DNA from 4 places in the Mesorhizobium sp. M0862 genome. Region 2 is predicted to be linked to each of the others. Evidence: predicted binding sites of a transcription regulator. Region 2 holds the regulator's gene; each other region holds the start of a gene.
What was found. The regulator LexA, encoded in region 2, represses DNA repair genes until DNA is damaged. The targets are predictions, from matches to a motif close to TGTTCNNNNTGTGTTCNG.
Positions count from the first base shown of each region.

Region 1: dinB (DNA polymerase IV) is a predicted target of LexA. The motif match lies at 2,915-2,932, and genes of this name have one in related genera.
Region 3: parE (DNA topoisomerase IV subunit B) is a predicted target of LexA. The motif match lies at 3,599-3,616, and genes of this name have one in related genera.
Region 4: recA (recombinase RecA) is a predicted target of LexA. The motif match lies at 4,270-4,287, and genes of this name have one in related genera.

Region 1 is NZ_JAMYOJ010000005.1:40,372-46,124, forward strand. It holds gene NKI15_RS09145 (hypothetical protein) at 295-597, opposite strand; gene NKI15_RS09150 (hypothetical protein) at 758-1,087, shown strand; gene NKI15_RS09155 (hypothetical protein) at 1,478-1,699, opposite strand; gene NKI15_RS09160 (heme-copper oxidase family protein) at 1,966-2,370, opposite strand; gene NKI15_RS09165 (hypothetical protein) at 2,524-2,760, opposite strand; gene dinB (DNA polymerase IV) at 2,994-4,235, shown strand; gene NKI15_RS09175 (hypothetical protein) at 4,525-4,623, shown strand; gene NKI15_RS09180 (putative RiPP precursor) at 4,683-4,781, shown strand; gene NKI15_RS09185 (hypothetical protein) at 4,855-4,947, shown strand; gene NKI15_RS09190 (hypothetical protein) at 5,038-5,753, opposite strand, start outside.
Region 2 is NZ_JAMYOJ010000031.1:38,157-43,909, reverse strand. It holds gene NKI15_RS29390 (ComEC/Rec2 family competence protein) at 1-1,718, shown strand, start outside; gene lexA (transcriptional repressor LexA) at 1,712-2,494, opposite strand; gene NKI15_RS29380 (GntR family transcriptional regulator) at 2,700-3,464, opposite strand; gene kynU (kynureninase) at 3,633-4,880, shown strand; gene kynA (tryptophan 2,3-dioxygenase) at 4,986-5,753, opposite strand, start outside.
Region 3 is NZ_JAMYOJ010000008.1:249,381-255,133, forward strand. It holds gene NKI15_RS15260 (CpaE/TadZ family protein) at 1-729, opposite strand, end outside; gene NKI15_RS15265 (hypothetical protein) at 774-1,040, opposite strand; gene NKI15_RS15270 (type II and III secretion system protein family protein) at 1,045-2,490, opposite strand; gene cpaB (Flp pilus assembly protein CpaB) at 2,524-3,429, opposite strand; gene parE (DNA topoisomerase IV subunit B) at 3,686-5,740, shown strand.
Region 4 is NZ_JAMYOJ010000009.1:201,437-207,189, reverse strand. It holds gene NKI15_RS16415 (SUF system Fe-S cluster assembly protein) at 5-391, shown strand; gene sufA (Fe-S cluster assembly scaffold SufA) at 497-877, shown strand; gene NKI15_RS16405 (GFA family protein) at 1,022-1,519, opposite strand; gene NKI15_RS16400 (TfoX/Sxy family protein) at 1,603-1,926, shown strand; gene NKI15_RS16395 (pseudouridine-5'-phosphate glycosidase) at 2,130-3,047, opposite strand; gene NKI15_RS16390 (carbohydrate kinase family protein) at 3,118-4,062, opposite strand; gene recA (recombinase RecA) at 4,346-5,449, shown strand; gene alaS (alanine--tRNA ligase) at 5,721-5,753, shown strand, end outside.

The sequences.
Region 1 (5,753 bases), on a different contig from region 2:
AGGCGAAAACAGCGCAGATCGAGGTGGCGGGCTCCTGGAGGCAAACGCAGCCGGTACGGTCTTGTTCCGCAAGCGGAGACTAAATTGATCGGCTTCCGGTCATGCCAGCAGAACCCGCACCCGCAAGATTCGCATTGAAGCACAATCCCTCAGGAGACCTTCGACATGGATGATGCACGGCTCCAATTCCGGTGGCGATTGCGGCCGGCGCCGGCATTGATCCGGTGACCGCGTCGCCCGGCCAAGACCGGAACCGACCGCCTTCGTGCCACGCCGTGAAGTTTCAAGCAAAGGTCATTGCTTCGGCGGCTGCGCAGGCACCTCGCCAGGCTTGATCACCGGCGTCTTGCCCTGATCCGGCGGCGGCTGCGTCATACCCTGGTCACCACTGGGCGGCGGCTGCAGCACGCCGCCGCAGGGACCGAGCGTGCTGGTCGATTCGCCGCCGCCATTGGCGACCGGCGGCTTCTGACCATCGTCCTGAGGCTGCGCCTGGCAAGGCGCGGCAGGGCCGTGCTGGTCGCCATTGTCCTGCGCAGCCGCCGGGTCGGCCAGCGCCAGGAGCAGCACGCATGGGATGAGGGGGAAAGTCTTCATGGTCCAGCTCCTCTGGATTCATCTCCTTGGCAAAGCAGACTAGTCCTTGGCAAAGCAGACTGGCGGCAATTGGTTCCACGGAGATGGAGTGGTTGCCGGAACCTGACAGCCGGAAGTGAGTTCCACCTTCTCGACGCAAAGCCGCCCGGAGGAGGCAATCATGGAAGAACGAAACAGAAAACCCAATGACGAGGTCGAGGCGCCACCGAGCAAAAACGATGCCCGCGACAGGATCGCCAATGACGAGGTGGAAGCGCCGACGCCGCGCCGGCAGGATTGGGATGCGCTGCGTGGCGCAACGGTCCTGCCCGACGGAGCAGATGAGGAAAGCCTGCCGGACACCACCGGTGTCGAGAAGGAAGGCGAATTGCCCGAGGAGGATGACGACAACCCCTACCAGGACAGTGACGATGCCTTGCCCGACGACGCCGAGGAAGCCGCCATTGGTCACGACCTGGCGAGGCGCGGCGGCCCGTTCGACGACGTGTAAGGCAGCGACCGCGGACTTTCGAGAGGTTTCCCGGGACGTCCACGCCGTCACCAGTTGGACCAAGGATGAGCTGAAGGCGATGCCGGAGCATCGCGATTTTTCGAAGGATCCGGCTGGCCGGATCCTTCGTTAAGCCGCCTTGGCGGTTTGGCTTAGCCCTTGTGGTCAAGGGCTGGACGGCGACAATCTCGGCACCTTCGACAGCCGAGAAGCAGCCGAGAAGCACGAACGCGAAGCCCAATATTTCAAGCGCCGTCGAGGCCGCTCGCCTGAAATCTTCAAAGTGCGCAAGAAATCCCCGCCGCGGGCGGTGCAGACACGCTCCGGCATCGCGGCGCTGCGAACCGGGCCATCGACCGCCGGCACTTGGGTGCCGACGGGCTCTGACCTTCAATTCGACCCGGGATCGCCGAGCGCCTCGGTGACGAAGGACGCCGCGATCAGGTCGTCGGCGTCGAGGCGTAGGGAGCCTTCGACACCTCCCATGATGGCTGCGACCTTCTGGAAGGTCTGCATCTCGTGTTCAGTAACGCTGGCGTCTCGCATCCTGGCTTTCAGATCGGCGATGCGTCGGCCCAGGGAGGCCGACGTTCCGATTTCTCTGTTCGACATGGTGTCCTGCTCCTCCCCCAACCCATGCTGTGGACGTACTCAAGGCTGCCTATATATAAGGCAGCGCGAATACAGTCGCCGCAACGCGCGATATCTGGGAAGGTTCCGGCGCCAAATAGTCACGAAATAATACGTGGTGGGACTCGGGTATGTTAAGCGCCGACGCGGAGATAGACACCGCAGCAAGCGGCTGCGGCAATCGGCCTGGCCAACCCGTGTCGCGGGTCGCGAACGCGGGTCGGACTTTGATCGCCGCGCGCGAACAGTCAGCGAGAGGCCGGAACCACGCCGGACACCGAGCGCGTTTCGGGCGAAAACACCACGAAAGCAAAAACCAGAACGGCAGCGGCGATAATGAGCGAGCCGCCGGCGACGATCGGTTCAAGCGCCGGGTTTCCCTGCAGCATCACGTACAGCGCCGGCAGCATGATCACCAAGCCGAGAGTGTAGAGCCCGTAGTGGATCATGGCGACGCGACGCGCCGCCTTTTGCGGATTGAGCGCGTAGTAGCCGCCGAAGATGGCGCTCGTCACCCAACCGAGCAGATTGATATGCGCGTGCGCCGGAAAAGCGGCGTGGTCGCCCGAGATCGCCATCTGCAGGCCGGCCGCAATCCCCAACATCAGGAACAAGATGGCAGTTTTGAAAAAGAGTTCCGAAATCCTCGGCATGTCATTTCTCCCCCTATGCGGTCTGCGACCGCTTGCGTCCTGGAGAATACACCCACGCGCAGAAATTTTCCACGCCGCGCTTATGGGCCATGCCTGCACAGCTTTTTGCACGCTGTTCGACTTTTCTGGCTGCCACAACCCGGCGCCGCCCCGCTACGGCGTCAGCAAGATGTCGGCGCCCGCTCGCTCGTCGAACACCACCGCGCAGCCGCGCCCCAGCGCCACTGCCGACAGCGCGTTGGCCACCGTCTCGTCCGGCGATACGAAATCACCGGTCAGCACTCGCAACTCCTCCACCGCCCTGGCCATTGACACGCAGTGCCCGGCAACGCGATCGCTCGTGCAGGCGTCAATGACGCTGACGAGGTCGATCATCTCGAACTGGCCCATACCGGCCTCCACAAAAACAGCGTCCCGTCGCGGATATGAACGCCGAGGCGAGAGACAATGTTCCGCAGGTCCGATGCCCAGGCGGAGCACTCGACAGCCCGACCTGGAACGGGCCGGCCGACGACAACCGCTTCGCTTGACAATAGGCCCTGTTTGTTCTCTATTTGTTCGGCAAAAACGCCTCTCACAACAGACGCGGCTAATGCTGCAACGCCGCAAAGGGAACGGTCGGGATGGAGCCCACCATCCTGCATGCGGATCTCGACGCCTTCTACGCCTCGGTCGAGCAGTTGCTCGACCCGGCGCTCAGGGGCAAGCCGATCGCCGTCGGCGGCGGCGTCGTGCTTGCCGCCTCCTACGAAGCCAGGGTTTTCGGCGTGCGCGGCGGCATGCCCGGACGAAGTGCGCGCGAGCTTTGCCCCGGACTGATTTTCGTCGGCGGCCATTTCGCCGACTATCAGCGGCTGGGCGACGCCGCCATCAAGGTGCTCGACGATTTCACGCCGCTGGTCGAGCGGATTTCCATCGATGAAGCCTTTGCCGACGTCGCCGGCTGCACGCATCTGTTCGGGCCGCCGGCCGAGATCGCCGCCACGGTGCGTCGGCGCGTCCGGGCAGAGCTCGGCCTGCCGATCTCGATCGGCGTGGCGCGCACCAAGCATCTGGCCAAGATCGCCTCGCAGGTGGCCAAGCCCGACGGGCTGGTGGTGGTCGATCCGGACACCGAACTTGCCTTCCTGCATGATCTGCCGGTCGGGCTGATGTGGGGCGTCGGCCCGGCGACCAGAGCGCGGCTGGCCGAGATCGGCATCGAGACCATCGGCCAGTTGGCAAAAACGCATAGCGGGGCGCTGCGAAGGTTGCTCGGGCCCGCCGCCGGCGAAAAGCTGGCGTCGCTGGCATGGAACCGCGACCCGCGAAAGCTCGAAACCCACAGGCCGTCGCATTCCGCCGGCGCGCAGTCGGCGCTTGGCAGACGGCCGGCCGAGGCGCGTATCTTCGGACCCGTCCTGCTGCATCTGGCAGACCGGGTCGCCAGCCGGCTCAGGGCGAAATCACGGCCCGGGCGCACGGTGACGGTGCGCGTGCGTTTCGCCGATCTGCACGCTGTCACACGCTCGCTGACGCTCGATCAGCCGATTTCGGCAACCGCGATGCTGGCCGAAATCGCCGGGGAGCTGGTGCGCGGCGTGCTGGCCGCCAACCCTCGGGAGAAGACCATCTCGCTGCTGGCGATCTCGGTGTCGCAGCTAGAAGAAAGTGCCGAGCTGCAGCTGGAGCTGCCGCTCGGCCTTGCCGATGAAAAGCAGCGGCCCGGCAGCAGGCAAGGCCTAGCGCGCTTTGGCGCCGACCGCGCCATCGACAAGATCCGCCAGCGCTTTGGCAGAGAGGCTGTCGGCTATGGCGCCGTGGCGCTGGAAGCCCGGCGCTCGGTTCCCGATGCCTTCCGCGAACTGGCGGAAAAGGAGCTTTGAGGACCGCCGCGACGGCCAGGCCAATGCTTACGCGGCACCCGAAGATAGCGCTGCATTTCCGGTCTGCCTGAGCAGGCCGACCAGCCAGGCCAGACCCGCCGCAGTTTCGGACATTTTTCGCACCGCAACCCGGCCACGCCATGCACGCCCAAGAACAACGCTTTGTCGATGAAGGTGGACTTGCAGTTAGTGCATCGGGACCAAGAAAACCCGGGACGGGACAACGGCGCCGCGAAGGTTGACAGTGCCGATCCGTCTGGCATTATCGCGTAAGCTTGGAGGATTCACTATGAAGAAAACCTATTCGAAGCCTGTTCTGGTCAAAAAAGGCAAGCTTTCGCAGGTTACGGCGCTCGCCAATGGAGCGGGTTCCGGCCCGATCGAGTGAAGTCGTTGAGTCGGACTGTCGCCTGATCTGGCGGCCTCGCCTGACACTGGAGATGCGGCATGAAGAAGACCTATTCGAAGCCGGTGCTGGTCAAGAAAAGCAAGCTCTCGCAGGTTACAGCCGATAATGGTAACGGCTCCGGGCCGGTCGCCGTCTAGCAGCCGATTATCCGACGCCTCGTGCCGTCTGGCCGGGAACGGGGCTTTGGGTGCCCGACGTGGAGAGTGGAAAATGAGGAAGACCTATTCCAAGCCAGTGCTGGTAAAAAAGGGCAAGCTCTCGCAGATCACCGCGAACGGCGCTTCTGCTCCTATTCCGGGCTAAACTCGTTCCCCGGTAGATCGAGATCCTCCTGGCAGAGTCGGGCGGCTTGATCGTTTCCGGAGCATGATCTCCCGCAGGCGGCGGGACCGTTCAGCGCACAACCACCAGATCGTCGAGCACTAGCTGCCAATAGTGGCTCGTGGAGAGGCGTACGCGCGTCACCGCCGCCAGCATCGGCGCATAGTGGACGGGCGCCAGTGCCGACAGGACGATCGTGTCGCTGGCGATCAGCCGGTCGCCAAGCCAGCTCTCGACCAGTGCGGTTTCGCCTTCGGACTTCAACCATGCCGCTGTCAGCATCACGGAATGGAACCCGAACGGTTTGTCGCTCGAGAATTCGGCCGGGTGTCCGCTGCTCGTATAGCAGACATGGTCTCCCGAGATATTGCCGTTGACGTAGCCTTCGCTGCCTTCGGTATGATCGCGCGCCAGTGCGTTCAGGTTGAACCAGGTCAACCCGGCATAACCGGACGGCACCTTGCGCAGGCCGCGCGTCGTGACATCGTCGAAACCGATGGCCTGCAAGGACGCGGCGCTGTCGACAGCCGCGTTCTCGGGCGACAGCAGGCCGAGCTCGGTCGGGTAGGCGGACAAGGCCAGTCGTCGTTCCATGCCATCGCCGGTGACTTCGATCGCGTCGGCGTCATCGGGCAGATCGAGACGGAAGTCAGCCCCAGCACTTAGCGGATGCACCGCCACCTCTTGCCCTTTCGCCATCACCGAGATGCTCGCCGAAGCACCGTCCGCTACGCGGCCGCTGAGCCGGCGTATCGCAAACAGGCCGACCGGCTGCAGCATTGCTTCCG
Region 2 (5,753 bases):
CGGAGAGCTACGATTTCTCCTTCGACAGCTATTTCACCGGTATCGGCGGCAGCGGCTTCTTTCTCGGCAATCCGAAAACCATTGCTACGCAGGGACCGCCGCCGCTGACCGCACGGCTCTCCTCGGCAATCGAGAACGCGCGCGAAAACATTGCCGACCATATCAGGGGCAAGATCGGTGGCGCCGAAGGCGAGATTGCCGCGGCGTTGATTGTCGGGGTGCGCGCCGGCATCCCGGACGAGGTCAACGAAGCGATGCGGCGCACCGGCATCTACCACATCATCTCCATCTCCGGCCTGCACATGGCGCTGGTTGCCGGCACCATCATGGCGTTGCTGCGTGGCGCCTTTGCGCTGTTTCCCGATTTCTCTTCGCGCCGGCCGGTGAAGAAATATGCGGCCGCGGCAGCGCTTGTCTCGATCGCCGCCTATCTCGTTATTTCAGGCGTCGTGGTTGCCGCCGAGCGCAGCTTCATCATGCTGGCGGTCATGCTTGTCGCCGTGCTGTTTGATCGCGCCGCACTCACCATGCGCAATCTGGCGATCTCCGCCATTGCCGTCATCCTGGTGTCGCCGCACGAGGTGGTCGGTCCCAGCTTCCAGATGTCGTTTGCCGCCACTGCCGCCCTTGTCGGCGCCTATGCCGGCTGGGCCGATTACCGCGCCGACAAGGTGAGAACGCCGCCGGCAAAGCGCTCCTTCGTCGGCTTCCTGTCGCGAAAATTCGCGCTGGCCATGGGCGGCCTCGCAATGACCTCGATCATCGCCGGCAGTGCAACCTTGCTGTTCGCCATCTGGCATTTTCAGCGTGTGTCGCCGCTCAGCCTGATCGCCAATCTGGCCGTGATGCCGATTGTTTCGTTGATCGTCATGCCCTTTGCCGTGCTCAGCGCACTGGCGATGCCGTTCGGCGCCGACGGGCCGTTCCTCTATGTGATGGGCAAAGGTCTGATGGCGATGATCGCTATATCGGCCTGGATTTCCGAGCGCTCGCCGGTCGACGCCGTCGGGCTGATCTCCATCCGCTCGGTGCTGTTAGTGGCGGTCGCCCTCGTCATCGCCACCATGGCCACCACCTGGCTCAGGTTGGCGGCCGTGCCTTTCGCGCTGGCCGGCCTGTTGACGGTGCCGCAGGTGCTTACGCCAGACGTGCTCATATCCGAGGATGCGCATCTGGTGGCCATGCCGATCGGTGGCGGCGAACTCGCCCTCAACCGCGAACGCTCCAACGAATTCACCACGGACAATTGGAAACGGGCGCTGCGGGCCGAAACCATTATCCCACCTGAGATTTTCGAGGCAACAGATACGCGGTTCGATCTCGATCCGCTCGATCTGCCGCCCGGCTCGCCCTTCTATTGCACCGGCGATCTCTGTATCGCCCGGCACCCTTCCGGAGCCATTGTAGCGCTTGCGAAAGACCGCAAGACGGCGCGGCCGGCCTGTGCCTTCGCGAGCCTGATCGTCATCGATGACGCCACCGCTTACAATCCGTGCCGCGACCCGCTGGTGCTGGTCGTGACGAAGAAACAGCTGGCCCGCGACGGCAGCGCCGCCGTCTTCTTCGATCCGCAATCGGCAGCTGCAGCGCCAACCATCCGCTTCGCCGTCGACAAGCCGTATCGCCCCTGGCACGAGCAACGCCGCTTCTCCCGCGAAGCGCGCGGCCTGCCGCCTTACAACCAGCGTGAAAAGTACAAACCCAAGCCGGCTCAGTAGCGCCGGATCAATCCGACAAGCTTGCCCTGCACCTTCACCCTGTCCGGTCCAAAAATGCGGGTCTCGTAGGCCGGGTTGGCGGCTTCCAGGGCGATCGAGGCGCCCTTGCGGCGGAAGCGTTTCAGGGTCGCTTCCTCATCGTCGACCAACGCCACCACGATCTCGCCGGGGCTGGCTGTGTCGGCATTGCGGATGATGACCGTGTCGCCATCGAAAATGCCGGCCTCGATCATCGAATCGCCCTTGACCTCGAGCGCGTAGTGTTCGCCGCCCATGATCATATCGGGCGGCACCGAGATCGAATGGGTCTGATGCTGGATGGCGTCGATCGGCACGCCGGCGGCGATGCGTCCCATAACCGGGATTGAAATCGCGGAAACGGCATCGTCATTGCCGGCCGACATCGAACGCGACGGCGAGCCCGGCTTGATCTGGCGGCCGAGACCGCCTTGGCCCAACGCGCCTTGTCCTTGGCCGCCTTGCCCTTGGCCGGTTTGACCAAGACTGCCCTGAATGACGCTCGGCGAAAACTTCCTCGCCGCATTGAGGCCTGGTGCGATCGAGTCGGGCAGCCGCAGCACTTCCAGCGCGCGCGCCCGGTTCGGCAGCCGGCGAATGAAACCGCGCTCCTCAAGCGCCGTGATCAGGCGGTGGATGCCGGACTTGGAGGCGAGGTCGAGCGCTTCCTTCATCTCGTCGAAGGACGGCGGGATTCCGCTCTCCTTCAGGCGTTCATGGATGAACATCAGAAGCTCATGTTGTTTGCGCGTCAGCATCGCGGCCCCCAAGGGTTCTGAAACCAGAATCAGAAAAAACAAACCCAGAACAAACACTATCTGTTCCAGTTGTGTTCCGCAACCTTTTAAAGTTTAATGAATGTGTTGACGTTTTGTTCAGCGTAACGTTCGGCGCTGCGAGCGCCGCCTGCGCCCAGTTGCCAGCAACGGGGTGAAACGAAGACAAAGTGCCCTGCGTCGTCGGCTACGATCGCCGCTTCCTTTTCGGACGGGGCTGCGCAGCATCCGCGCGGGGTTCTCTCTGGGCATAGACCCGCAGCGTGTAGCCGATGTGAGCGGTCATCAGAGTTTTCGCACGTTCGACGTCGCGATCGAGGGCCGCTTCCATCAGGGCGGTATGGTGTTCGATCGCCACGGCGTCGCGCAGGGCCGCCACGGCCTTCCGGTGTCCGTCCGTGCGGCCGGCGGCGGCGCGCAGCGTCGGGGCCAGACCCAGAAAGCGGTGATGGCGATGCAATTGGTCGGAAATCGTTGCATTGAAGCGCAGCAGCCAGCTGGATGTCGCGGCACTGAGCAGCGCCGCATGGAAGGCATCGTGTTTTTCGTACCACGCGTCGACCGCATCATCCGATGGATCGTCGAGAACAGACCCGCACCGTGAGAGACGATAGTGGGCGGCAACGACCGCGTCTTCCCACTCACGGTCGCCCTTCTCGATCGATTCCACCAGCAGGGGCAGTTCGACCACCAGCCGCGCACGTGCCAAATCCTCGAGCTCCGCCCGAGAGACGGGAGCGACCGCAAACCCGCGGTTGCTGATGGCGGTCACAAGCCGTTCCGCCTCCAGCCGCGACAGCGCCTCGCGCAACGGCGTCCAGCCGATGCCGTAGGTGTTGCGCAGCGTGCTCAGCTTCAACGGCGCGGCAGGCGCCAGCCGGGTCGCAAGAATATCGCGCCTGAGCAGGCGATAGGCCACTTCCGTCTTCGAGGTCTGCTCGTCATCCAGCATCGTGATCCATCAGACATAAACGCTCGGGCGGATCATTATATATCAAAGCCTTTCAATGGGTGAATTATATATAATGTTTGACAGTTCAAGGGCGACCACTCAAGATCGCCGGCATGTTTGGGCGGCAGGCTCCGCCGCGCGCGTTTGTCCATGGAGGGGCGCCGGATCATGAGCACGACACCCGATCTCGCTACAATCGAAGCAATGGATGCCGCCGATCCGCTGCGCTCCATGCGTGAACGCTTTGTCTTGCCGCAAGGCGTGATTTATCTCGACGGCAATTCCCTGGGCGCCGCGTCAGCGGTCGTCTTCAGCGAACTGCAGCAGGCCGCCACGCAGGAATGGGCGCACGACCTCATTCGCGCCTGGAACACCGCCGGCTGGTTCAACATGCCGGTGGAACTCGGAGATCAGCTCGGGCGACTGATCGGCGCGGCTGATGGGCAGACGGTGGTCTGCGACACAACCTCGATCAACATCTACAAGCTGCTGCACGCAGCGCTCGGCATGCGGCCGGATCGGTCGGTCATCGTTGCCGAGGGCGACAGTTTCCCGACCGACCTCTACATGGCCGAAGGCGTCGCCTCGACCCGGCCGGGAACGCGGCTGCGGCTGGAGGGCGTCGACGCGGCCGCAATCGAGGAGCTGATCGACGACAGCGTTGCCGTCATCCTGGTCAACCACGTCAACTACAAATCCGGCCAGTTGCGCGACATGGCGGCGCTGACGCGCAAGGCACATGACGCCGGCGCGCTGATCATCTGGGATCTCTGCCACACGGCCGGCGCCTTGCCGGTCGAACTTGACCGTGCCAATGCCGATTTCGCCGTCGGCTGCACCTACAAATACCTCAATGGCGGCCCGGGCTCGCCAGCCTTCATCTACGCGGCCGAGCGCCACCATGACGATGCCCACCAGCCGCTCAGCGGCTGGTGGGGCCATGCGCGGCCCTTTGCCTTCGAGCAGGGCTTTGCCGTCGGCAGCGGCATTCGCCGCTTCCTGTGCGGAACGCAGCCGGTGCTGTCGATGCGGGCGCTCAAGGGCGCGCTCGATATCTGGAACGACGTCGATATGGCGGCGGTGCGCAGAAAAAGCATCGCGCTGACCGACCTGTTTATCCAGCTCGTCGAAGCCAGATGCGGCGCCTACCGGCTTGAACTGGAAAGTCCTCGCGACGGCAGCCAGCGCGGCAGCCAGGTGTCGTTCCTCCATCCGCATGGCTATCAGGTGATGCGCGCGCTGATCGAGCGCGGCGTGATCGGCGATTTCCGGGCGCCGTCGACCATCCGTTTCGGCTTCACGCCGCTCTATGTCGGATATGGCGATGTCTGGCAGGCGGTCGAAGTCCTGGAGGATATTCTGCGCACCGGCGCCTGGCAGGACGCCCGCTTCGCGGTGAAGACCGCGGTTACGTGAGAAACCAGAGCAATTTCAGGAAAAGTGTGAAGCGGTTTTCCGTCCGAAATTGCGTCAATCAAAGAGCTAGAGCATTTCGCCGTTTCCGTTAAACGGTGAAATGCTCTAGAGCCGGGTGCGGACCGTCCAGAGCTCCGGAAACAGCACGACCTCCAGCATCTTCTTCAGATAGGAGGCGCCTGAGGTGCCGCCGGTGCCGCGCTTCAAGCCGATGATGCGCTCGACCGTTGTGACGTGGTTGAAGCGCCAGCGGCGGAAGTAATCCTCGAAGTCGACCAGCTTCTCGGCCAGTTCGTAGAGCATCCAGTAGCGCTGCGGGTCGCGGTAGACGGTTTGCCAGGCAGCCAGCACGTCTTCGTTCTCACCGCGCGTCTCGCGCCAGTCCGTGCGCCCGGCATCGGCGCCGATGTCGAAGCCATTGCGCGCCAAAAGCAGAAGCGCCTCGTCGTAGAGCGACGGCGTGGCCAGGATCGCTTCCAGCCTGTCCGTAAGGTCGCGCCGGTGCTTGTGCGGCCCGAGCATGGCTAGGTTGCGGTTGCCGGCCATGAACTCGATGGCGCGGTACTGCCAGGACTGGAAGCCCGAGGATTGGCCGAGCGCGTCGCGAAACTCGGTGTATTCGCTGGGCGTCATCGTGCGCAGCACGTCCCAGGCATTGTTGAGCTGCTCGAAGATGCGCGCGACACGCGACAGCATCTTGAAGCTCGGTTCGAGGCGGTCGGCGCGGATCGAGAGGATCGCGGCGCCGATCTCGTGGAGGGCCAGTTTCATCCACAATTCGGATGTCTGATGCTGGATGATGAACAGCATCTCGTCATGGGCAGAAGACAGCGGCGCCTGCGTATCGAGCACCTTGTCCAGCTGCAGATAGTC
Region 3 (5,753 bases), on a different contig from region 2:
CACCACGACATCGGTCTTGAACGAGCGCATTTCCGACGGATGCGTTGGCGCCGCCAGCACGCAGAGCCCGCTCGCATGCTTGGACAGCATCACGTCCAGCAGCTGACGGTCGAGGCGCTCGGGCTGGTTCTCGATTTCGGTGATGTCGAAGCGCGGCTCGAGGTCGAGATATTCGGCGCAGGCGCCTTGCTGGAAGTTGAGGTCGACCACGCAGGTCGACGCGCCGCGCGTCACCGAATGATGCAGCTGGAAGGCGGTCTGCAGCGCCAGCGTCGTGGTGCCGACGCCGCCGGCGGCCGGCATGAAGGTATAGATCTGCGACTCGGTGTTTTCCTCGCGCCCCGGCCCTTGCAGCGCGCGCACGACCGACCGCACCAGATCGGCGGTGGTGATCGGCTTGACCAGGAAATCGGCGACCTGGAGCTGCACCAGGATACGCACTGCGGCTGCGTTGAATTCCTGGGTGACGACGACCACCGGAACGCGGCCTTCAAGCCGGCGCATGATGCGCTGCAGCGACTCGATCTCTTCCAGCTTTGCCGCATCCATGTCGACGATGAGCGCGCCGAAATCGGCTTCCTGGACCTCGCCGCGCAGTTCGGTAATGTTCTTCTCGACGGTCGAAAGCTGGATCACCTCCGAGGCCGCGAACGCGGTGCGCGTATCCTGCGCAAAGGTCCGGTCGCTGGACACCAGCAGGATCTTCTTGGTCTTGATGCCGCTTGCCATTTTGTCAGCCTGTCAGGTCATTCCCGGTCAAATCACCGGGCAAATCAATCGGTTGTCGCTGTCGGTTGCACGGCCTTGGCAGCAGCAGCCTGGTCGGCGGCGTTGACTGCCGCCTCACTGCGCTGCGCCGGCACCAGCAGCCTGGTGTTCTGGACGCCGTATTTCCAGGGATCGACCATCTGCATGGCCGTATTGGCGGCCTGTGCGTTGCCGGCGGCAATCGTCGGTCCCTCGGAGCGGACATAGTCGTCGCTGGTGCAGCCGCCGGCGAGGCCGGCGATCAGCAGGGCGATGCATGATTCCACGCGCATGGCTTCAATCCTTCGGCAGGTCGAGGAAATGCCCGACGGTGGTGACCGCGGCCGGCTGTGCCGTACTGCCGCTGGCCATTGCCACTGCACGATTGGCTTCGGACGATTTCACTTCCTCGGTGTTGTTGAGGAAATAGTCGACATTGCTGGCCGGCTGCGTGCCGTCGGTCGGCTCGAGCAGCTTCTTCGACGGATCGACCGGCTTGACCAGATAGGGGGTGACGATGATCACCAGATCGGTCTCGCGCCGCTGATAGGATTTGGAGGAGAACAGCGAGCCGAGCACCGGCAGCTTGCCGAGGCCGGGAAGACGCGATGTGGTAATGTCGTTCTGTGACTGCAGCAGGCCGGCGATCATGAAGCTCTGGCCATTCTTCAGGTCGACGGATGTTTTGGCGCGGCGCACGATAAAGCCCGGGACCGAGATATTGCCGATATTGTAGGAGGCCGAAGCGTCGATCGAGGACACTTCCGGCGCGATGTCGAGGCTCACCAGCCCGTCCTTGAGAACCGTCGGCGTGAAGTCGAGGCTGACGCCGTATTTCTTGTAGCTGACGGAAATCTTGCCATTGTCCTCGGAGACCGGGATCGGGAACTCGCCGCCGGCGAGGAAGCTTGCCGTCTGGCCCGAGCGGGCGATCAGGTTCGGCTCGGCCAGCCGCCTGGCGAGACCACGTTCCTCCAGCGCCTTGATGGCGACGTCGATCGACAGGCCGTTGGACAGCAGCCGGCCGATGATCTCGCCATTGCCGGCTCCCGGCACCGAGCCCGGCTCGAGGGTGACGTCGCGCCCGCCAATGCCGTAAGCGAAATTGGCGCTGTATTTGGCGCCGAGATCCTGTCCGGCCTGGCGATTGATCTCGACGAAGCGGACGTTGAGCTGAACCTGCTGCGAGGACGAGATGTTGACCGAATTGATCACTTCTTCATTGCCGGAGAAGCGGCTGGCGATCTTGCTTGCCTTCTCGGCGGCGACCGCGTCATCGGCCTCGCCCGACAGCACGACGCGGCCATTGGCCGAGCCGACCTTGATCTTGGCGTCCGGCACGCTGGCGCGAATGGTGCTGGCCAGCTGGTCGGTGTCCAGCGTCACCTCGATGTCGACGGTGCCGACCAGCTGCTTGTTCTCGTCGAACAGCGCGATGCCGGTGGTGCCGAGATTGTTGCCCAGCACATAGAAGGATTTGTCGGTCAGCGGATTGACGTTGGCGATCTCCGGATCGCCGATGACGATCTGGTAGAAGGCGGCATTGGTCATGACCGTCTTCGGCTTGCCCTTGGCTACCTTGATCGACGCATTCGTTGTCGACGAGACATGGACGATATCGTTGTCGGCCTTGGCTGGCGCACTGAGGCCGAGCATTGCGGCCGCGGCGAGGCAAGCCCCCACCGCAAGCGCCCGCATTGTGCGCAGCCCTTTCGTCGTCTGAAATGCATGAAGTCCCGACATCTGTCCCGTCCTTCGCCCGGTCCCCACCGGCAGTTATTGCTGGTCCCGCGCAGGAACCTGGTATTCTTCGACCTGCGTGCCGCGCGTCACGATGATCGTCTTGAATTTCGGCTTCTCAGGCTCCTTGGTCGCGGCAGTGAACAGCGCGCCGGCAGCGGCCTGGACGCCGGAGGCGACCGATCCGCCGAAGGACGAGATGGTGGTGACGCCGTCCTTGGCGGCACCACCGTCGGCGGCCGAGCGGAGCGACAGCGACAAGGTGCCGACGGTGCGGGCAAGCGCCACTTTCTGCGCGCCTTCGGTCGTCACCTCGATGGTCACGGAATTGGCGATCTGCGGCGTGGTCTGGCGCTCGTCGGCGCCCTGTCCGACGGTCAGCACCTTGGCGTCGGAGACGACGATCTCGGAGGTAACGGTCGATCCGGCAGCGCCCTGCGCGTTCTTGGCCACTTCCTGGATTTCGCCCGCATCGCGTGTCAGCACCACGTCGACCCGGTCGCCCGGCATGACGAAGCCGCCGACGCCGGCGATCTCGTCGGTGCGGATTGTCACCGCCCGCATGCCGGGCGTCATCATGTTGGACAGCGTCGCGCGGCCGTTCGGCCCCGACAATTTGCTGATCAGCACCGGCTCGTTGATCTCGATCGGCGACAATACCACGCGGCTGCCTTCGGCGAGCAATGCATTGACTGTGGTGAACGCGCCCTGCGGCACCGAATCCTCGGACCATGGGATTTCGCTGAGCTGCGCCCGGTCAAGCTCCATGCCGTAACGCAGCGGCGCGTTGGCCACCACGATGGTCTTGAATACGACCTTGGGGACGGCGGGCGCCGGGATCGACGCCGTTTTCTCTTCGGCATCGGCCTTGGCCTGGCTTTTCATCCAGAAATCCGCGGCAAAGATTGAAATCGCGCCGAAGACGGCAGCGATGCCAATCATCGTTATGGCCTTGCCCCTCACAACCAACCCCTGACTCTCGTGGTCTTTTGTTTTGTTGGGGCGACGCTAGGCCGCTTTGTTAAAGATTCAGGAATCCCAGCGGCTCCGCACGGACCTATTTCCGCCGGCTTGGTTATCGAAAGGTTTTAGGATAAGAAGGGGTTAATCCCCGAACGTAACAGGAACTTCCGTCGCTTGGCGCCGAAAAGCGTGGCAGTATCGACGGGTGATTCGCGGCACGGATTCTATGGTAGGCATGGACGACAACAACGATCTTTTCGGCAATCTGGAAAAGCAGCCCCAACCGGCTCGGACACCTTCGCGCCCGGCCGACCCGCTGGTGCAGGCCACGAAGCGTCCTGCCGCGACCAAGGACGGCAGCGAGGGCTATAGCGCCGCCGACATCGAGGTGCTGGAGGGGCTGGAGCCGGTGCGGCGCCGTCCCGGCATGTATATTGGCGGCACCGACGACAAGGCGATGCACCATCTGTTTGCCGAGGTCATCGATAATTCGATGGACGAGGCGGTCGCCGGCCATGCCACCTTCATCGATGTCGAGCTGTCGGCCGACGGATTTCTGACCGTCACCGACAATGGCCGCGGCATTCCGGTCGATCCGCATCCGAAATTCAAGAAACCGGCGCTCGAAGTCATCATGACGACGCTGCATTCGGGCGGCAAGTTCGATAGCAAGGTCTATGAGACCTCCGGCGGTCTGCACGGTGTCGGCGTCTCGGTCGTCAATGCGCTGTCGGACCATCTCGAAGTCGAGGTCGCGCGCGGTCGCCAGCTTTACCGCCAAAGGTTCTCGCGCGGCGTTCCGGTGAGCGGGCTGGAGCAGCTCGGCGAAGTGCACAACCGGCGCGGCACCAAAATCCGCTTCCATCCCGACGAGCAGATTTTCGGCAAGGGCGCCGCCTTCGAGCCGGCGCGGCTCTATCGCATGACCCGCTCGAAAGCCTATCTGTTCGGCGGCGTCGAGATCCGCTGGAGCTGCGACCCATCGCTGATCAAGGAAAAGGACCAGACGCCGGCCAAGGCGGAGTTCCATTTCCCCGGCGGCTTGAAGGACTATCTCAAGGCATCGCTCGGCGATGATTTCCAGGTGACCCGCGAAATCTTCGCCGGCAAGAGCGAGAAGCAGGGCGGCCACGGTTCGCTGGAATGGGCGGTGACCTGGTTCGGCGGTGACGGCTTCGTCAACTCCTACTGCAACACCATCCCGACCGGCGAAGGCGGCACGCATGAGGCCGGCTTTCGCAATGTGCTGACGCGCGGGCTTCGGGCCTATGCCGACCTGGTCGGCAACAAGCGCGCCTCGATCGTCACCTCCGAAGACGTGATGATCTCGGCGGCAGGCATGCTGTCGGTGTTTATTCGCGAGCCGGAATTCGTCGGCCAGACCAAGGACAGGCTGGCAACGATCGAAGCCATTCGCATTGTCGAGACCGCCATCCGCGATCCCTTCGACCACTGGCTGGCCGACAATCCGCAGGAAGCCTCCAAGCTGCTGGAATGGGTGATTGCGCGCGCCGACGAGCGGGTGCGCCGGCGCCAGGAAAAGGAGGTGTCGCGCAAGAGCGCGGTGCGCAAGCTGCGCCTTCCCGGCAAGCTCGCCGACTGCACGCAGAACGCCGCCGCGGGCGCCGAACTGTTCATCGTCGAAGGCGACTCGGCCGGCGGCTCGGCCAAGCAGGCGCGCGACCGCGCCAGCCAGGCGGTGCTGCCGCTGCGCGGAAAAATCCTCAACGTCGCCAGCGCCGGCAACGACAAGCTCGCCGCCAACCAGCAGATTTCGGACCTGATTCAGGCGCTCGGCTGCGGCACGCGCTCGAAATACCGCGACGAGGATTTGCGCTACGACCGCGTGATCATCATGACCGACGCCGACGTCGACGGCGCTCACATAGCCTCGCTGCTGATCACCTTCTTCTACCAGGAAATGCCGAACCTGGTGAATGGCGGCCATCTCTATCTGGCGGTGCCGCCGCTCTATTCGATCCGGCAAGGCGGCAAGGTTGCCTATGCCAGGGACGATGCGCACAAGGACGAGCTGTTGCGCACCGAATTCACCGGCCGCGCCAAGGTCGAGATCGGCCGCTTCAAGGGCCTGGGCGAGATGATGGCCGCGCAGCTCAAGGAAACCACCATGGACCCGAGGAAGCGCACGCTGCTCAGGGTCGATGTCATCGACGCCGTGGCGGCGACCAAGGATGCTGTCGACGCGCTGATGGGCACCAAGCCGGAAGCCCGCTTCCGCTTCATCCAGGAACGCGCCGAATTCGCCGCGACGGAAGTGCTGGATATCTGAGCGCCGGCCAACT
Region 4 (5,753 bases), on a different contig from region 2:
GACCATGGATGATGCGAGCCACACCACCGCGCCGGAAGCAGCCATCAATCCGCTGGTTTCCGCCTCGGCCATTCCCGCCGACGAACTGGCGCGGCTGACCGACGACATCGTCTCGGCGCTGAAGACGGTCTATGACCCGGAAATACCGGCCGACATCTATGAGCTCGGCCTCATCTACAAGATCGACATCGAGGACAACCGCGCGGTCAAGATCGACATGACGCTGACCGCGCCCGGCTGTCCGGTGGCCGGCGAAATGCCCGGCTGGGTGGAAAACGCCGTCGGCGCCGTCGAAGGCGTCTCCGGCGTCGAGGTCAACATGACCTTCGACCCGCCCTGGTCGCCCGACCGCATGTCGGAAGAGGCGCAGGTGGCGGTGGGCTGGTACTAGGTTGACTGAGGTTGGTGCACTTGCACCAGTGGTAAAACTTCACCATTTTAGGTGAGGAATCATTCGGCAGGCCTTGAACCTGCATGGAATGGAAGAGGAAAAAGAATGGGACGCTTCGCCGTCATCACGATGACCGAAAAGGCAGCCGACCGGGTGCGCGAGATCGTCGCTACGCGCGACAATGCGCATGGCATTCGCCTCGGCATCAAGAAGGGCGGCTGCGCCGGCATGGAATACACGGTCGACCTGGTGACCGAGCCCAACACCAAGGACGACCATATCGAGCGCGACGGCGCGCATGTCTATGTCGCGCCCGAGGCTGCGCTTTTCCTGTTCGGCACCGAGATGGATTTCGAGCAGACGACGCTACGCACCGGCTTCACCTTCCACAACCCGAACCAGAGTTCGGCCTGCGGCTGCGGCGAATCCGTCGAACTGAAGCCCGCCGACCTGAAGGCGCTGGCTGAAGCGCGCGCTTCCGCCTGATCTTTCCTTCGCCCCGTTCACGGGGAGGTGAGGAATGGTCCGCGCAGCGGGCGAAAAGCCAATTGCTTGGCTTTTCGAATGACGAACGGCCCGAAGGGCCGGGTGAGGGGCAGCGCTAACCATCGGAAGTCGCGCTCCGAGTCCTCACTTCACCCACATCTTCGTCCGCTTGTGCCAGTCGGCGATCGATTCCTCGGGATAGACGTCGAACGCATTGTCCTTCTTGCCGATCACCGGCTCGACCCAACTCGCCTTGTATTTCAACATCAGATGCACCTTCTCCGGCGGCTTCGGCAACTCGCTGTCGATTGCCGAGGCGAAGGGGTGGACCAGGTCCGGCCATGTCGGATCGTAGAGCCAGAGCGCCGAACCGCACTTCTTGCAGAAATTGCGCTCGCCCGTCGAAATCTCACACTTTGGATGCTCGTCGTCCGCGATCTCGGCCTGGTAGACGCCGAGATTGCGCTTGCCCTTGATTTTCAGCGTCTTGTAATCGGCGCCGAGATTGATGGCGAAGCCGCCGCCGCCCTGCTGCTTGCGGCAGATCGAGCAGTAGCACAGCATGAACGGCACCGGCGTGTTGCTCTCCACCTCGAAATGGACGGCATCGCAGCGGCAGGATCCCTTGAGCAGCAGCGGCATGACAAAACTCCGACGGATGGCTCTCAACTTGCCAGCATGGTTTTTGGTTGCAGCCATGGCAAGCCCGGTGACATGATTGCGGCATGGACAATGAACGCATCGAAGAGCTGTTCGAAGGCCTCGGCCCGGTCAGTATCCGAAAACTGTTCGGCGGCAAGGGTATCTATTTCGACGGCGTCATCGTCGCTATCGTGCTGCGCGGCGAATTGCTGCTCAAGGCTGACGAGCAAAGCGCGCCCGACTTCGAAGCCGCCGGCTGCAAGCAATGGACCTATACCGGCACCCGCCACGGCAAGCTGGTCGCGATGCCGTACTGGAGCATTCCCGACGACGCGTTTGATGATCCTGACGAGATGAGGGTGTGGGCGCGCCGGGCGTATGAGGCGGGGCGGCGGGCGGGGAAGTGAACCGGGACCGTCGCGTTTCTTCCCACCCCCCTCTGTCCTGCCGGACATCTCCCCCGCAAGGGGGGAGATCAGTTGTCACATTGGCCTTCGCCAATCACCATCGTTGAAAATGGGAGCCTGCGGCTAAGCTGTTAATCTCCCTCCTTGCGGGGGAGATGGCCGGCAGGCCAGAGGGGGGTGCTGTCCCGCCGACGTAGGCGATCCTACAGCGCCTTGGCAATCCTCGCCGCCAGCCGCGCATTGTTCTCGACCAGCGCGATGTTGGTCTTCAAGCTCCGGCCGCCGGTCAGTTCGAGGATTTTGCCCAACAGGAACGGCGTCACCGCCTTTCCGGTCACATTCTGCACTTCCGCCGCCTTCTGCGCGGCCTCGATATAGCCGGCCATCTCGTCGGCCGGGATTTCATCGTCCTGCGGCACCGGGTTGGCGATCAGCGTGCCGCCGACCAGGCCAAGTGCCGCCCTGGTCTTGTAGAAATGCGCGATCTCTTCCGGTCTGTGCAGGGTCAGCGGCGCGCGGAACGGCGAATGCCGCGACCAGAAGGCCGGCATCGTCTCGCAGCCATGGCCAATCACCGGCACGCCGCGCGTCTCCAGCACTTCCAGGGTCTTTTCGATGTCGAGGATCGCCTTGGCGCCGGCCGAGACGACGATGACCGGGGTGCGCGCCAACTCGTCGAGATCGGCCGAGATGTCGAAGCTTTTTTCCGCGCCCTTGTGGACGCCGCCAATGCCGCCGGTGGCGAACACCTTTATCCCGACCATGTCGGCCGCGATCATGGTGGCGGCGACCGTGGTGCCGCCGGTGCGGCCTTGCGCCACCGCAAAGCCGAGATCGGCGCGCGACAGCTTCATGGCGTCGCCGGTCATCGCCAGCGACTCGCGCTCGCCGTCGGAAAGCCCGATCTTGATGCGGCCGGCGACCACGGCGATCGTCGCCGGCACCGCGCCATTGTCCAGGATTATCTTTTCGACATTGGCGGCCATGGCGCCATTGTCGGGGTAAGGCATGCCATGGGTGATGATGGTGCTTTCCAGCGCCACGACGGGGCGGCCAGCGGCGAGCGCCTCGGCCACGGGCGCGTGGAGGTCGATGAAGGGGCGGGCGCTTTGCGGTGTCATGATGGTCTCCGATCCGGAGATCCGCGCGTCCGCTTGGACGTCGCGCTCCGGCAATGGCAATTGGCCGCCCTCATGCCATTTCCTGCGCGTCGGGCACAAGAGCCAGTGCCTCGGTGAAGGTCGCAATCGTGAAGGCCGGAACCGCGTCGGCGCTTTCAATGGCCAGCGTGGCGGCGGCAACGCCCTCGCGCAATGCCTGGCGCAGGGGCAGGCCGCGCAGCAGGGCAGCGATGGTGGCGCCGGCCAGCGCGTCGCCGGCGCCGGTGACGTCGGCGACTTTTCTCGGCGCCGGCGGCAGGATAGAGAAGGCGCCGGCTTCGTCGAATCCCAGCACCGGGCCGTCGCCCGCCGTCACCACGCCACTGGTGAGGCCGCTGCAGCGCAGTCCGTCGACGGTCTCGCGCTCGGTGGCATTGGCATCGACGCCGGCCAGCACCATGGCCTCGCGCCGGTTCATGAAGACCTGCGCGAGTTCCTTCAGCACCGGTATCAGCCGCACCACCTTGGCCGGCGAAATGGCGATGGCGAACACCGGCTTGCCGGCGGCGAGCCCCACCAGCCGCTCCAGCGCCGTTGATGGCAGATTGGCGTCGCAGAGCACCGCATCGGCCTCGGCGACCACCTCGCGCACCTTGGAGCGGCGGATCTGCTTGGGGAACGCCAAATCGTAGAGCGCCATATCGGCAAAGCCGGTGATCAGCTCGCCGTCGCGATCGATCAGCGCCGTGTAGCTCGGCGTGGTGCGGTCGAGGAACACCGCCGACAGATCGGCAATGCCGGCCTCAGTGATGGCGCGCGCAACCGTCTCGGCCGAGGCATCGCCGCCGCGCACCGACAAAAGCGAGGCCGAGACGCCGCGCCGCACGAGGCTGCGCAGCGCGTTGAAGACGCCGCCGCCGACATCCTCGCGCATCGTGCCGGGGTTGGACGCCGCCGGCACGTAAGCACCGGACACCTGACCGCGCCGGTCGATATGGGCGCCGCCCACCGCCAGTATTTTTGCTGATTTCACCATGTAGGCGATATGACCTTTGTTATTCGAACCAGACAAGCGCTAGGCTGTGCGACGGAGCTTCGCAAGCAAGCCAGCGATTCGGGCGGAGCCAAACCGCCGGAGCGCCTGGCCCAATGGTGGATACATCCGGAAACGAAACCATGAGACAAAAAAAGAACAAATCCGGATAAAGATTGCTTTTCAGATATTTGACCCCTCTTGCCAAACGAGAACAAAAAAGGTACAAATAGGGCAGGGATTACGGATTGTCCGGCCTTCATTGACGACCAAGGGGTGATGTATCATGGCTCAGAATACTTTGCGGCTTGTAGAGGACAAAGCGGTGGACAAATCAAAGGCTCTGGACGCGGCGCTGTCGCAAATCGAGCGCGCCTTCGGCAAGGGCTCGATCATGCGGCTGGGCGCCAACGAGCAGGTCGTCGAGATTGAAACCGTGCCGACCGGATCGCTTGGCCTCGACATCGCGCTTGGCGTCGGTGGCCTGCCGCGCGGCCGCATTGTCGAGATCTACGGGCCGGAAAGCTCGGGCAAGACGACACTGGCGCTGCACACAGTTGCCGAAGCCCAGAAGAAGGGCGGTATCTGCGCCTTCGTCGATGCCGAGCATGCGCTCGACCCGGTCTATGCCCGCAAGCTCGGCGTCGATCTGGAAAACCTCTTGATCTCGCAGCCGGACACCGGCGAGCAGGCACTGGAAATCTGCGACACGCTGGTGCGTTCCGGCGCCATCGACGTTCTGGTGGTCGATTCGGTGGCCGCCCTGACGCCGCGCGCTGAAATCGAGGGCGAGATGGGCGATTCGCTGCCCGGTCTCCAGGCTCGTCTGATGAGCCAGGCGCTGCGCAAGCTGACCGCCTCGATCTCGCGCTCCAACACCATGGTCATCTTCATCAACCAGATCCGCATGAAGATCGGCGTCATGTTCGGTTCGCCGGAAACCACGACCGGCGGCAACGCGCTGAAATTCTACGCTTCGGTGCGCCTCGACATCCGCCGCATCGGCTCGGTCAAGGACCGCGACGAGGTCGTCGGCAACCAGACCCGGGTCAAGGTGGTCAAGAACAAGCTGGCGCCGCCCTTCAAGGTGGTCGAGTTCGACATCATGTATGGCGAGGGCGTCTCCAAGACCGGCGAACTGGTCGATCTCGGCGTCAAGGCCGGCGTGGTCGAGAAGTCCGGCGCCTGGTTCTCCTACAATTCGCAGCGTCTCGGCCAAGGTCGCGAAAACGCCAAACTGTTCCTGCGCGACAATCCCGACACGGCGCGTGAGATCGAACTTGCGCTGCGGCAGAATGCCGGGCTGATCGCCGAGAAATTTCTTGAAAATGGTGGCCCCGAGCGCGGCGAAAGCGACGACGGCTTCGAGGAAGAATCCGGCGCCATGTAGGGCACGGCCAGAGTTCGGCCATAAATCCAGTCTATTATCCGATGCTTAAGTAACCGAGTTCTTTAGTATTGCGTTTCAAACCGCCGGCCTTCGCGCCGGCGGTTTTCGTTTTTGGGCAGCGTGAAGCCGGCTTGGCAGTTGCCGGATTGGCCCAATTCCGTGTTTCTGGACAGGGTGGGGCGTGCCCGCTAAAAGGCCAAGTCAATCTTCTAAAAAGCAGAGACCAGTGTCCGCCGGCCGTGCCGGCGGTTTTCGCGAAAAGGCAGCACTCATGAGTGGCGTGAACGAGATCCGGTCGACATTC